DNA from 3 places in the Plantibacter sp. Mn2098 genome. Region 2 is predicted to be linked to each of the others. Evidence: predicted binding sites of a transcription regulator. Region 2 holds the regulator's gene; each other region holds the start of a gene.
What was found. Region 2 encodes LexA, which represses DNA repair genes until DNA is damaged. Its sites were predicted from a motif close to TCGAACANNTGTTCGA; they were not measured.
Positions count from the first base shown of each region.

Region 1: the regulator LexA is predicted to act here: its motif matches at 2,146-2,161, upstream of ACL9RL_RS19670 (DUF222 domain-containing protein).
Region 3: the regulator LexA is predicted to act here: its motif matches at 2,484-2,499, upstream of ACL9RL_RS03930 (Rv2578c family radical SAM protein).

Region 1 covers NZ_JBMOUH010000017.1:10,425-14,598, reverse strand. The annotation lists gene ACL9RL_RS19680 (extracellular solute-binding protein) at 1-437, opposite strand, end outside; gene ACL9RL_RS19675 (ROK family transcriptional regulator) at 657-1,859, opposite strand; gene ACL9RL_RS19670 (DUF222 domain-containing protein) at 2,190-3,707, shown strand; gene zapE (cell division protein ZapE) at 4,045-4,174, shown strand, end outside.
Region 2 covers NZ_JBMOUH010000010.1:193,472-197,645, reverse strand. The annotation lists gene sufU (Fe-S cluster assembly sulfur transfer protein SufU) at 1-75, shown strand, start outside; gene ACL9RL_RS16470 (histidinol-phosphate transaminase) at 202-1,281, opposite strand; gene ACL9RL_RS16465 (LysM peptidoglycan-binding domain-containing protein) at 1,320-1,712, opposite strand; gene lexA (transcriptional repressor LexA) at 1,982-2,674, shown strand; gene hflX (GTPase HflX) at 2,775-4,174, opposite strand, start outside.
Region 3 covers NZ_JBMOUH010000002.1:242,306-246,479, forward strand. The annotation lists gene ACL9RL_RS03920 (RNA polymerase sigma factor) at 1-195, opposite strand, end outside; gene nagE (N-acetylglucosamine-specific PTS transporter subunit IIBC) at 377-2,338, shown strand; gene ACL9RL_RS03930 (Rv2578c family radical SAM protein) at 2,508-3,656, shown strand; gene ACL9RL_RS03935 (GNAT family acetyltransferase) at 3,740-4,159, opposite strand.

The DNA of each region.
Region 1 (4,174 bases), on a different contig from region 2:
CCGTCGAACTGCACGTAGCTGCGGACGGTGTCCGAGAACTGGTTCAGGTCGACCTTGTCGCGCTTGATGTAGTCGTTCAGGTTGCGGAACGCGCCACTGGAGCAGAAGTTGCCGACCACATCGGTCGAGTAGGAGAGGCCGACGTCGACCGACTTGCCTGCGGCGATCGCCTTCCGCAGCTTCTCGTCGTCCTGGCCGGCGTGGACCTCGACCTTGACCTTCGGGTTCGCCTTCTCGAAGTCGTCGACGACGGACTGGATGACATCGCCCTCGCGGTCGGAGAAGAAGTGCCAGAGCGACACGGTTCCCTCAAGGGTGGACGGGGCCTTCTCTGCGACGGCGTCCGACGCGCCCCCGCCGGACGAACAGCCGGCGAGCACGGTGACGGCGGCCGCGACGAGCGCGGTCGTCGTGAACAGTTTGGAACGGGTGTGCACGGTGGATCCTCTCTGATTGCTTCGTGATGTGTTGGTGCTGTTGGTGCAGTGGTGGAGACGTGCTGATGGCGCGACGAGTACTGGCACCCTGCGGTGCCAGGTCACTGAGCGGGACCCGGTCACTGAGCTTGTCGAAGTGCGCCCTTCGACGAGCTCAGGGACCGGTGGTCGCGGTCGGGGTCCGGTGGTCGCGGTCGGGACCGTGGTGCGCGCGCCCCGCTAGGCGACCGCTATCCGGTCGACCTCGTCGAAGAGCCGTGCGCGCAGCTCTCCGATGAGGACGTCCCTCGCCCCGTGGAGCACGGGGAGTCGTTCCACGGACGATGCGACGACCCGCGGCCGCCATCTCGTCGAACGGACGATGTGCTCGCCGACGGCGTGCGCGAGCGCATCGCCGCCTGCCGCTCCCGTCGGCCCGCCGAGCACGACCCGCTGTGGGTCGAGGAGGGCGAGCACGGGAACGATGCCCATGGCGATGCGGGGGGCGAGCTCGGCGATGATCGCCTCGCGTGCCGGTCCGCTCGTCAGGAGTTCGAGGGCTGCTTCGTAGTCGGCGGGGGTGATCGCCTCCGGTGCAGCCGAACCGGTGGTCCGGTGTGCGATGCGCGTGACGGCGTCGGGCCCGATGAGGTCCTGCAGGTCGTCGGCGGCCGGGTCGAAGGCGCTCGCTTCACGGGTCACCGGGAGGTAGCCGATCTCGCCAGCGCCGCCGGACGCGCCCCGGTGCAGGGTTCCGGCGAGATCGACGGCGAGGCCGAGGCCGTCGCCCATCCACAGCAGTGCGAAGCTCGCGGCGTCGGCGCACACGCCGGTCGCGCGTTCGGCGATGGCGGCGAGGTTGACGTCGTTGTCGAGGTGCACGATGCGGCCCGTCGCGGCTTCGAGGACGGCGCGGATGCCCTCGCTCTGCCACCCGGGCATGCTCTCGGCGAAGGCAAGTTCGTCGGTGTCCGCGTCGTAGGAGCCCTGCACGGCGACGTTCACGAGGCGGACGGTCGCCGGGTCGATGTCGGCTGCCGTGGTGGCCGCGGCGATCGCCTCGACGATGTCGGCGACGGCCGAGCGCTCCCCGTCGACGGTCGGGGTGATCGTGATCGGGTATTCGGTGCCGCTCGCGTCGACGATCACGGAGCGGATGAGGGTGGGGGTCACGTCGATGGCGACGCCGAGGGTGCGGTCGGTGCGGACGGCGTAGCTGGCGGCGCTCGGGCCGCGGCCGGCGGAGACGGTGCCGACGGTGTGGATGAGGCCCGCGGTTTCGAGGCGCTGCACCATCTGCGAGGCGGTCGGCTTCGAGAGGCCGGACAGTTCGCCGAGGCGGAGCCTGGTGAGCTCGCCGTGTTCGAGGAGCAGCTCGAGGGCCGTCCGGTCGTTCGTCGAACGAAGCCATGACGGGGTGCCGCGCAGTGTGCGATCGCTCATGGGTCTCCCGATCCCTCCGTTGGAATCCAATTGTTCTCCGTGAATATAACAGGAAAGTTTCCTAACAGTAAAGACCGTGTTTCCCTTCGGACCGTCGAGCGACCTCCGCCCCCGGTCACCGAGCCCGTCGAAGTGCCCACCTTCGCCGCCGCGGCAACTCGGCCCCGGTCACCCGGTCCTCGGTCGCCCGGTCACTGGTCACCCGGCCACCCGGTCACCCGGTCACCCGGTCACTGAGCTTGTCGATGTGCCCACCCCGCACCCGAGAAGTTCTCCACAGCTTTCTTCGAACCCCTGTTCTATTATTCACCTCCCTGGTATTCTTGATGAGTGGACATACCTTCGACGCCAGATCAGATCGCCGCACTCATCACGAGCCTCGGCGAGCAGATCCTCGCGCAATGCGCCGTCATCGCCACAGCCGAGGCACAGCTCGCTCACCTCTACGCCGACGCCGCTCGGGTCTCCGACATCACCGCGCTCACCACCATGCCCGCCGGCACCTCGCCCGAACGCGCCCGGAGCCTCGCTCGGCTGTCCCTGCAGCTGGAACTCTCCGCGATGACCCGCATCCCAGAACGCACCGTCCAACGCCGAATCAACGAATCAGAAGTCCTCGTCAGCCAGCTTCCGGACACGCTCGCCGCCCTCGCCACCGGCATGATCTCGGCTGGGCATGCCAGGGTCATCGTGGACCAACTGGCCGATGTGGACCCGGCTGACCGGGCAGAGTTCGAAACCCGCATCCTCCCCATCGCGAAGACGCACACCGCGGCCCAACTGCAACACACGGCCCGGAAACTCCGTGAACAGCTCCACCCGACCACCATCGCCGCACGCCACCACCGCGCGAAGCACGAACGCCACGTCACCCTCACTCCAGCCGCCGACGGCATGTCCTGGCTCTCCATCCTCACCACGGCGCCCATCGCGACCGCCGCCTACAACCGGCTCCAGGCGCTCACCGCCGGCGCCAAGCATCGAGGCGATGCCCGCACTCGCGCACAGCTTATGACCGACAACGCCCAGAGCCTCCTCCTCTTCGGCATCACCGCTTCTTCCGGGGCGCCGGTTCCGATGGCCCCTACCGATCCGGTCACGACAGCACCGGCCGTCACCGACACAGACGACGAGATCCCGATCTGGGCCGCAACGACCACCCCACCCGCAAGAACCACCCCACCGATCACTGCCACCCCGCCCACCACTACCAGCCCACCTCGGGCCGCAGAACATGAGGTCCCAACTGCTCCACCTGTGAACCCTCCGGAACTCGCGCCACTCCCCACGATCGAGGAGATCACCGAAGGCATCGTTCCCACCGTCCACCTCACCGTCCCCGTCCTCACCCTCCTCGGTGAGAGGAACGACCCAGGCAGCCTCGAAGGCTACGGACCCATCGACCCGGAGACCGCGGCGCGGCTCACCGTCAACGCGAAGTCATTCACCAGGATCCTCACCCATCCGGAAAGCGGCGCCGTGCTCTCCGTCGGCCGAGACCGATACACACCACCCGGAGACCTCGCTCGCGCCCTCGCCATCCGGGACACCCATTGCCGGGCACCCGGATGCAACCGGCTCGCCAAGGGATGCGACCTCGACCACACCATCCCCTGGTCCGCCGGAGGTGAAACGTCCGCCGAGAACCTCGCCCACCTCTGTCCGAAACACCATCACGTGAAACACGACACCAACTGGACCCTCGCCCCCGCACCCAATGGGACGCTGCACTGGACCAGCCCGAGCGGCGAGACGTTCACCACCGAACCAGATCCACCCGACTGGTACCCCCTGGCTCCGCTCCCGCCCCCACCTCGAACCACCGACACCGCACACACCGGTCCCTGACCGAACACACCTCGGTCACTGAGCGAGCACACCTCGGTCACTGAGCGAGCACACCTCGGTCACTGAGCCTGTCGAAGTGCCCGCGGCAGAACGACCCTTCGACAAGCTCAGGGACCGGGGTGGACGTTGTGCGGAGCCACCGAAGCCCCCATCACACAACCGAACCCACCCGGTCACTGAGCCTGTCGAAGTGCCCGCGGCACGACCACACGCCCCGACCCTTCGACAAGCTCAGGGACCGAACGCACCCGGTCACTGAGCTTGTCGAAGTGCACCAGCACAACCGCACAGCTCAGGGACCGGTGACGGGTGCCCGTAGGCTGACCGAGGAGGATCGATGACGCAGCAGGACACCACCACCGACCGGACGCACGGCGACCACACCAGCAGCAGCGACAGCCAACCCACGTCGACGACGCTCCACGCGATCGAGACCGCAGCGACGGCAGCGGGGTTCGCACTCGATC
Region 2 (4,174 bases):
TACATCGCCCGGGTGAAGTGCGCGATGCTCCCCTGGGTCGCCGCCGAGGAAGCAGTTCTCCGCCTGACCGCGTAGCCCGTTCACAACTCAGGAGCGCCCCGGCGCGTCGACCCGCACTCATCGCGAGCGCTGGGTGACACACCGGGGCGCTCCTGAATTTCGAACAGGGGTGCAGCGCTGAGTCCGCGCCGCGCACGTGACTCAGCGCGGCGTGATCTCGGCCAGCGCCTCGAGGAATGCCGTCGTCTCCGACTCGGTTCCGGCCGTCACGCGCAGGTGGTTCGGGATGCCCACATCGCGGATCAGGATGCCACGAGCGAACAGCGCCTCGAAGATGCCGTTCGGGTCGTCCACACCACCGAACAGCACGAAGTTCGAGCCACTGCGGTGCGGTGCGTAACCGAGTGAGGCGAGTTCGGTCACCAGGCGGTCGCGCTGTCCACGGATGTCGTCGACCATCGCGAGCATCTCATCAGCGTGGCGGAGCGCCGCGGTCGCAGCCGCCTGGGTGAGGGCGCTCAGGTGGTACGGCAGCCGGACGAGACGCAACGCATCGACGACAGCCGGATCCGCGGCGAGGTAGCCGAGGCGAACACCGGCGAAGGCGAACGCCTTGCTCATGGTGCGCGAGACGATGAGACGCGGACGTCCCTCCAGCAACGTGAGCGCGCTCGCCTCGCCATCGGGTGCGAACTCCGCATACGCCTCGTCCACCACGACGATGCCCGTCGACGCCTCGTAAACGGCTTCGATCGTCGCGAGTGGGAGCGGTGTGCCCGTCGGGTTGTTCGGTGAGCACAGGAACACGAGGTCCGGGTTCGCGTCGCGAACCTGCCGAGCCGCAGTTTCCGGGGACAGCTCGAAGTCGTCGTCACGCGTTCCGGGGATCCAGGAAGTTCCGACGCCAGCTGCCAACAGCGGGTACATCGAGTACGTCGGCACAAAACCGAGGAGCGAACGCCCAGGTCCGCCGAACGCCTGCAGGATGTGCTGCAGGACCTCGTTCGATCCGTTGCCGGCCCAGATCTGATCGGCTGTGACGCCGTGCCCGAGGTACCGTGCGAGGGACTCGCGGAGTTCCGTGAACTCGCGGTCAGGATAGCGGTTCACCGTGAGCACGGCCGCGGCGAGTGACGCCACGATGTCGTGGGCGACGTCCTCGGGGATGGGGTGGGTGTTCTCGTTGACGTTCAGCGCAACGGGCACATGTGCCTGCGGAGCGCCGTAGGGAATTTTCCCTCTGAGGTCGTCGCGGATGGGGAGGTCGTCGAGAGCGGTCACCCGACAATCGTACCGACCGCCGGGGATGCAGGCTGCGCCTAGTCCGTGTACTTGATCGGGATGGCCAGACGCTGGCCCGGCTCTACGCCGGACGACGTCAGCTGGTTGAGGTTGATGATGTCCGCGACGACGTCACGCGGGTCCGCCGTGGGGGCGATGGACTTGGCGAGCTGCCAGAGCGACTCCCCCGCGTCGACCGTCACGTAGGTGAAGGACGCGCCCTGGCCAGCCGCTCCGATGTCCGGACCGGACGCGATGGCGTTGCCGGCCGAGATGGACAGGACGGCGATGGCTGCCACGACGGGCAGCGCAGCGAGGGTGGTGAAGACGACGCGACCGCGGCGCGTGAGGCGCAGTCGCGTGCGTGGTGCCGTGGTGGTGCGTGGAGCCGTGTTCGAACCGGTCGGGATACCGATGAGTGCTGCAGTCATGACTACCTCCAAGTGCTCGCCTGCAGGAACCATGGGGTTCCTGACGAGAATTCGTATCCGGTGTTCGGCCAGGAACACCGGATACGAAGCTGTGTTCCGAATATATATTCGATTGTTCGAATCTTCAACCCTGTTTTCGTACCTTGTTGCACACGAATGTGCGACACGCTCGAACGAATGTTTGTCTGAGGCACGCCGGGCGGATACAGTTTCGAGTGTTGGAGTGAGTACACCAGCACCCACTGACACTGGTCCGGGCAGGAGCGACAATGGCAGCGAACGGTAGGAGCGACGGGGCTCACGAGCGAACGGGCACGCGGCGGCGGAAGAGCCTCAGCGAGAAGCAGCTCGCCATCCTCGACGTGATCCAGCGCGCCGTCGCCTCACAGGGCTACCCGCCGAGCATGCGCGAGATCGGCGATGCCGTCGGCCTCGCATCCCTCTCGAGCGTCACACACCAGCTCAACCAGCTGGAGCTGTCCGGCTACCTGCGCCGCGACCCCAACCGTCCGCGCGCCCTCGAGATCCTCATCGACCTGCCGAGCGCGACGGAGGGCACCCCCTCCGAGAACGCCCCGTCCGTCGGCGACGCCGCCATGGTGCCGCTCGTCGGCCGGATCGCCGCCGGCATCCCGATCACGGCGGAGCAGCAGGTCGAGGAGATCTTCCCGCTCCCCCGTCAGCTCGTCGGCAAGGGCGACCTCTTTATGTTGAAGGTCGTCGGGGAGTCGATGATCGACGCCGCCATCTGCGACGGCGACTGGGTGGTCGTGCGTGAGCAGAAGACGGCGGAGAACGGCGACATCGTCGCGGCCATGCTCGACGAGGAGGCCACGGTGAAGGTGTTCCGCCAGCGCGACGGCCACACCTGGCTCCTCCCCCGCAACTCGGCGTTCGAACCCATCCTCGGCGACCACGCCGACGTCCTCGGCAAGGTCGTAGCGGTGCTGCGTAGCGTCTGATCGGACCGGCGCACGCCGCGGCCGACGCCGCCTACACGGCAGAACGACAGAAGGACCGGATCGAGAATCGATCCGGTCCTTTCCTGTCGATAGATCGGGGTCAGTCGGCGGCGGAGTGCGATGCTCCGGCGACGGCGAGCGGCTCCGCAGCGGCGTGTACGGCACGGGCCGCCGACGCCTCCATCGCGAAGGGTTCGAGGATCGCGGCGATCTCGTCGTTCACAAACGCGTGCACGATGGTGCCGTGCTCGTCATAGCTCGTCTCGACGACCTTGCCACGCTCGTGGAGCACCGTCACGAGGTCTCCGCGGTTGTATGGGACCAGCACGTGCAGCTCTCGGCTGGGCGACGGCAGGACCTCCTCGATCCGCTCCATCAGCTCATCGATACCGACACCCGTGCGTGCCGAGACGAACACGGCGTCCGGTTCGAGACCACGCAGGACGAGCAACTGGCCGTCATCCACCAGGTCGGATTTGTTGAACACGACGATCTCGCGGATGTGCCTCGCACCGACCTCGCCGATGACATCGCGAACCGTCGCGATCTGGCCGGCCGGATCCGGGTGCGACGCGTCCACCACGTGCACGATGACGTCGCTGTCCGCGACCTCCTCGAGCGTGGAACGGAACGCTTCGACGAGCTGGTGCGGGAGATTCCGAACGAACCCGACTGTGTCCGCGAGCGTGTACTCACGGCCGTCAGAGGTGACGTTGCGGCGCACGGTCGCGTCGAGGGTCGCGAAGAGCGAGTTCTCGACCAGCACACCGGCCTTCGTGATGCGGTTCAGCAGACTGGACTTGCCGGCGTTGGTGTACCCGGCGATCGCGACCGACGGAACGGTGTTCCTGCGACGGTTCGCACGCTTGGCCTCACGTGCCGGCTTCATCGCGACGATCTGCTTGCGCAGCTTCGCCATGCGCGTGTGGATGCGACGACGGTCGAGTTCGATCTTCGTCTCACCAGGACCACGCGAGCCCATACCGGCGCCGGCGCCACCGACCTGGCCGCCGGCCTGACGGCTCATCGACTCACCCCAGCCGCGGAGGCGAGGGAGCAGGTACTCGAGCTGGGCGAGTTCGACCTGTGCCTTACCCTCCCGGCTCTTCGCGTGCTGGCTGAAGATGTCGAGGATGACTGCCGTGCGGTCGATGACCTTGACGCCGACGACATCCTCCAGGGCGCGTCGCTGGCTGGGCGCGAGTTCCGTGTCCGCGATGACGGTGTCGGCGCCGAGCGCCTTCACGACGTCGCGGAGCTCGATGGCCTTGCCCCGACCGAGATAGGTGGACGGGTCCGGATGCGGACGGCGCTGCAACAGTCCGTCGAGGACCACGGCGCCGGCGGTCTCAGCGAGGGCTGCGAGTTCGCGGAGCGAGTTCTCGGCGTCGACGAGCGAGCCCTGCTGGTACACGCCGATGATGACGACGTTCTCCAGCCGCAACTGGCGGTACTCGACCTCGGTGACGTCCTCGAGTTCCGTAGACAATCCAGCGACGC
Region 3 (4,174 bases), on a different contig from region 2:
GACGGGGACGACCGCGCTGCGCCGCCAGAGCACAACGAGCGTCTCGTTGAGGACTTCGTCCGCGGTGTGCGCGTCGGTGCGTCTGGCGAGGAACCGCCGGAGCGGTTCGAGGACCTCGGCGACGATCCGGTCGAAGACGGAGTCGTCCGCCGAGTTGTCGTCTGCGTCGTCGTCTGCTGGTTGCTCAGGATTCACGGGGATGCCCACACCCTCGTATGTCCGGCTGCCGCATCGATCTTTCACCCGTCTTCGTCGTCCCCGCCACAGCATTCCACACGCCCGATCATCCGGACGTTCTCTCCACAATCGGCTTGAATTGTCGATTCCGGTATTCCACAACATAAGGTTGTTTCATTGTGAGCCTTGAGGAGGCCCCGTGAAATTCTTCCAACGACTCGGCAGATCGATCATGCTGCCCGTCGCCGTCCTGCCGGTCGCCGCCATCCTGGTCGGCGTCAGCTATTGGATCAAGTCGGCAGCAGGCGGCGACAACGTCGTCACGACGTTCCTCGCCGCAGCAGGTGGGGCGCTGCTCGACAACATGCCGCTGCTCTTCGCGATCGGCATCTCGATCGGTATGGCCAGGAAGACCGACGGCACCTCGGCACTCGCGGGTCTCGTCTCCTGGCTCACCGTCACGACGCTGTTGAAGCCGGAGACGGTCGCCCTCTTCCGCGGCGTCGAGGCTTCGGCGGCGGATCCGGCGTTCTCGAGCATCCAGAACGCCTTCATCGGCATCCTCTGCGGCCTCATCGGGGCGTTCTGCTACAACCGGTTCAAGGACACGAAGCTGCCGGATGCTTTGTCGTTCTTCTCCGGGAAGCGGTCTGTGGCCATCGTCACCGCTGGCGTCTCGCTCGTCGTCGCGCTTGTGCTCTACGTCGTCTGGCCCATCGTCTACGGCGGGCTCGTCGGGTTCGGCGAGTTCATCGTGACGCTCGGGCCGCTCGGTGCCGGCATCTACGGCTTTATGAATCGGATGCTCATCCCACTCGGCCTGCATCACGCGCTGAACTCGGTGTTCTGGTTCGACGTGGCCGGCATCAACGACCTCACCAACTTCCTCAACGACACGGGCGTGTACGGCGTCACCGGACAGTACATGACGGGCTTCTTCCCGATCATGATGTTCGGACTGCCCGGCGCCGCATTGGCGATGTACGTGACCGCCAAGACCAAGCGCAAGAAGATCGTCTACGGCATCCTGTTGTCCTCCGCGGTGTCCTCGTTCTTCGTCGGTGTGACGGAACCGCTCGAGTTCGCGTTCATGTTCCTCGCACCCTGGCTCTATCTCATCCATGCCGTGTTCATGGGGATCTCCCTCGCCATCAGCGCCATCCTCCCGGTGCGGATGGGCTTTGGATTCTCCGGCGGATTCATCGACCTCGTGCTCAACTGGGCCAATCCGCTTGCGGAAAACCCGTGGATCATCCCGATCATGGGCGTCGGCTGGTTCCTGATCTACTTCTTAGTGTTCCGCTTCGTCATCCTCCGCTGGCGACTCAAGACGCCGGGCCGGGAGGACGACGACCTCGTCGACGGGTCCGACGGAACCGCTTCGACCGCCGGAACCGACGATGCGTATCTCGCGACCGCCGGCAGGTTCCTGGACGCGCTCGGCGGGCCAGCGAACATCGTCGAACTCGACAATTGCGCGACACGGCTGCGCATGGAGGTGGCGGACGTCGCCCTCGTGGACGACGCAGCACTCAAGCGCGCTGGCGCAGCCGGAACGATGAAGCCGGGTGGCACCTCCGTGCAGGTCGTATACGGACTCAACGTCCAGTTCGTGAAGGACGCGATGGAGCGCATCATCGCCGGGACCGCGAGCGTTCCGGTCGAGGGCGGGTCGGGGACCGCCATCGAGGCAGGTGCCGAGGTCGGGTCGGGCACCGCGGCCGGGTCAGGCACGTCGACTCTCACGCCACCACTCACAACCATCGTCCTGCGGCAGCCGCTCGCCGGCGAGGTCGTCCCGCTCTCCGAGGTGCCGGATGCGACGTTCGGCACGGGGATCATGGGGCCGGGCATCGCGATCGAGCCCTCCGGCGACACGGTCGTCGCACCGGCCGATGGAACCGTCGGCCATGTCTTCGAGACCGGGCACGCCGTGGCCCTCGTGCTGGCTGACGGAACGGAACTGCTCATCCACGTCGGCATCGACACCGTCGAGATGCGCGGCGACGGCTTCGAGAACCTCGTCGCCTCCGGCGACGTCGTCACGGCCGGGACGCCGCTGTTGCGCTTCGACCTCACGAAGATCCGCGCGGCCGGCCACCCTGCCGTCACCCCGGTCGTCGTCCTCAACAACGAGGAGGCCGCGATCGTGCTCCAGTAGTCACCACTCGGCGGGCCCGCACAGGAGAAGGAAGGCCGCACGAGAGAAGGCGGTTCCGCGGCGAATCCACCTTCTCTCGCGCGGTCTTCCTTCTCCCATGCGTCGGGCCGTCCGGAACGCGACGAAGACGCAGCACCCAAAAGACTCGAACGTATGTTCTAATAGGGGGATGAGATGGAGCGGTCAAGAGCTTGGGGTCGAGGAACCGTCGGCCCTGCCAGGACTCGCCAAGCTCAACAACCTCGTGCGGAGCGTGCAGACGCCGGAGTTCGCCGGCGTGACGTTCCATGAGGTCCTCGCCAAGTCCGCGCTCAACAAGGTTCCCGGCCAATCGGTCATGCCCTTCGGCTGGACCATCAATCCGTACCGGGGCTGCTCGCACGCCTGCACGTACTGCTTCGCCCGACCGACGCACACCTACTTGGACATGGACGGCGGTCGCGATTTCGACACGCAGGTCGTCGTCAAGGTCAATGTCGCCGAGGTGCTCGAAGGCGAGCTCCGGAAGCCGAGCTGGGGCAAGCATCCCGTCGCCCTCGGGACGAACACCGATCCCTACCAGCGCGCGGAGGGGAAGTACCGTTTGATGCCCGGCATCATCACCGCGCTCGCGGAGTCGGGGACGCCGTTCTCCATCCTGACGAAGGGCACGCTGCTCCGCCGAGACCTCCCGTTGCTCGCGGATGCGGCTGGGCAGGTTCCCGTGGATCTTGCGATGTCGATCGCCATCTTCGACGACGAACTGCAGCACTCCGTCGAACCGGGCACACCCACGGCCACCGCGCGCCTCGCCACCGTCACTGCGGCCCGCGAACATGGGTTCGACGTGAGCGTCCTTATGATGCCGATCCTGCCGTATCTCACCGACACGAGTGCCCACCTCGACCACGCGCTCGAACGCATCGCGAAAGCCGGAGCCACCTCCGTCCTCTTCTCCGCACTGCACCTCAAGGGCGGCGTGAAGCCCTGGTTCATGCACTGGCTGGCCGGCGCCCATCCAGAACTCGTCGAGAAGTACGAGGACCTCTACCGGACGGGCACCTACGCACCGAAGGAGTACCGCAAGTGGCTCGCGGCCCGCATCCGTCCGCTCATCCGGGCGCACGGGATGGAACGCGGGCGAGAGGATCCGGCAACCGGCGGTGTCCGGTCGAGCGCCATCGGCATGATGCGCAACGATGAAGGCGAGCGCGTCAGCATTCGGACGGGCGGTCCCGCCGGTGGTCCGATCGGCGCCCCGGCCGGTGTCCGCTTCGCCGACCTCGCGAGGAGCGGCGCGCCGATGACCGGCTTGCAGGTGCAACCGACGCTGTTCTGACCGAACCACAGATCAGACGTCCGGGATCTGTCGTCCGGGATCAGCTGTCCGTAACGAATCGTCCGGGGATCAGGCGTCCGAAATCAGACGTCCGGGATCAGACGCTTGCTGAGCACGGCGACCTCGTCGGTGCCGTAGCCGATCGACTCGTAGAACCCGATCACCCGTTCGTTTCCGGAGCGCACCATGAGGTTGATCTTCGGGCATCCCCGCTCCGTGAGCAGCCGTTCGGCCTCAGCCATGAGCGCCTGTCCCAGTCGCTCACCCCGCCGCGATTCGGCCACGGCGAGGTAGTGCACCCAACCGCGGTGCCCGTCGTACCCGATCATGACCGTCGCGATCACCGCCCCGTCGTGCTCCCCGACAAGGAACAGTTCCGGTTGCGTCGTCAACTTCCGTTCGATGTCCTTGATCGGATCGTTCCAGGGCCTCGTCAACCCGGCATCCGCCCACAGAGCAACAACGGTGGACAGGTCTGATAGGGCGAACGGACGAATCAGCATCCCACCATTCTCCTC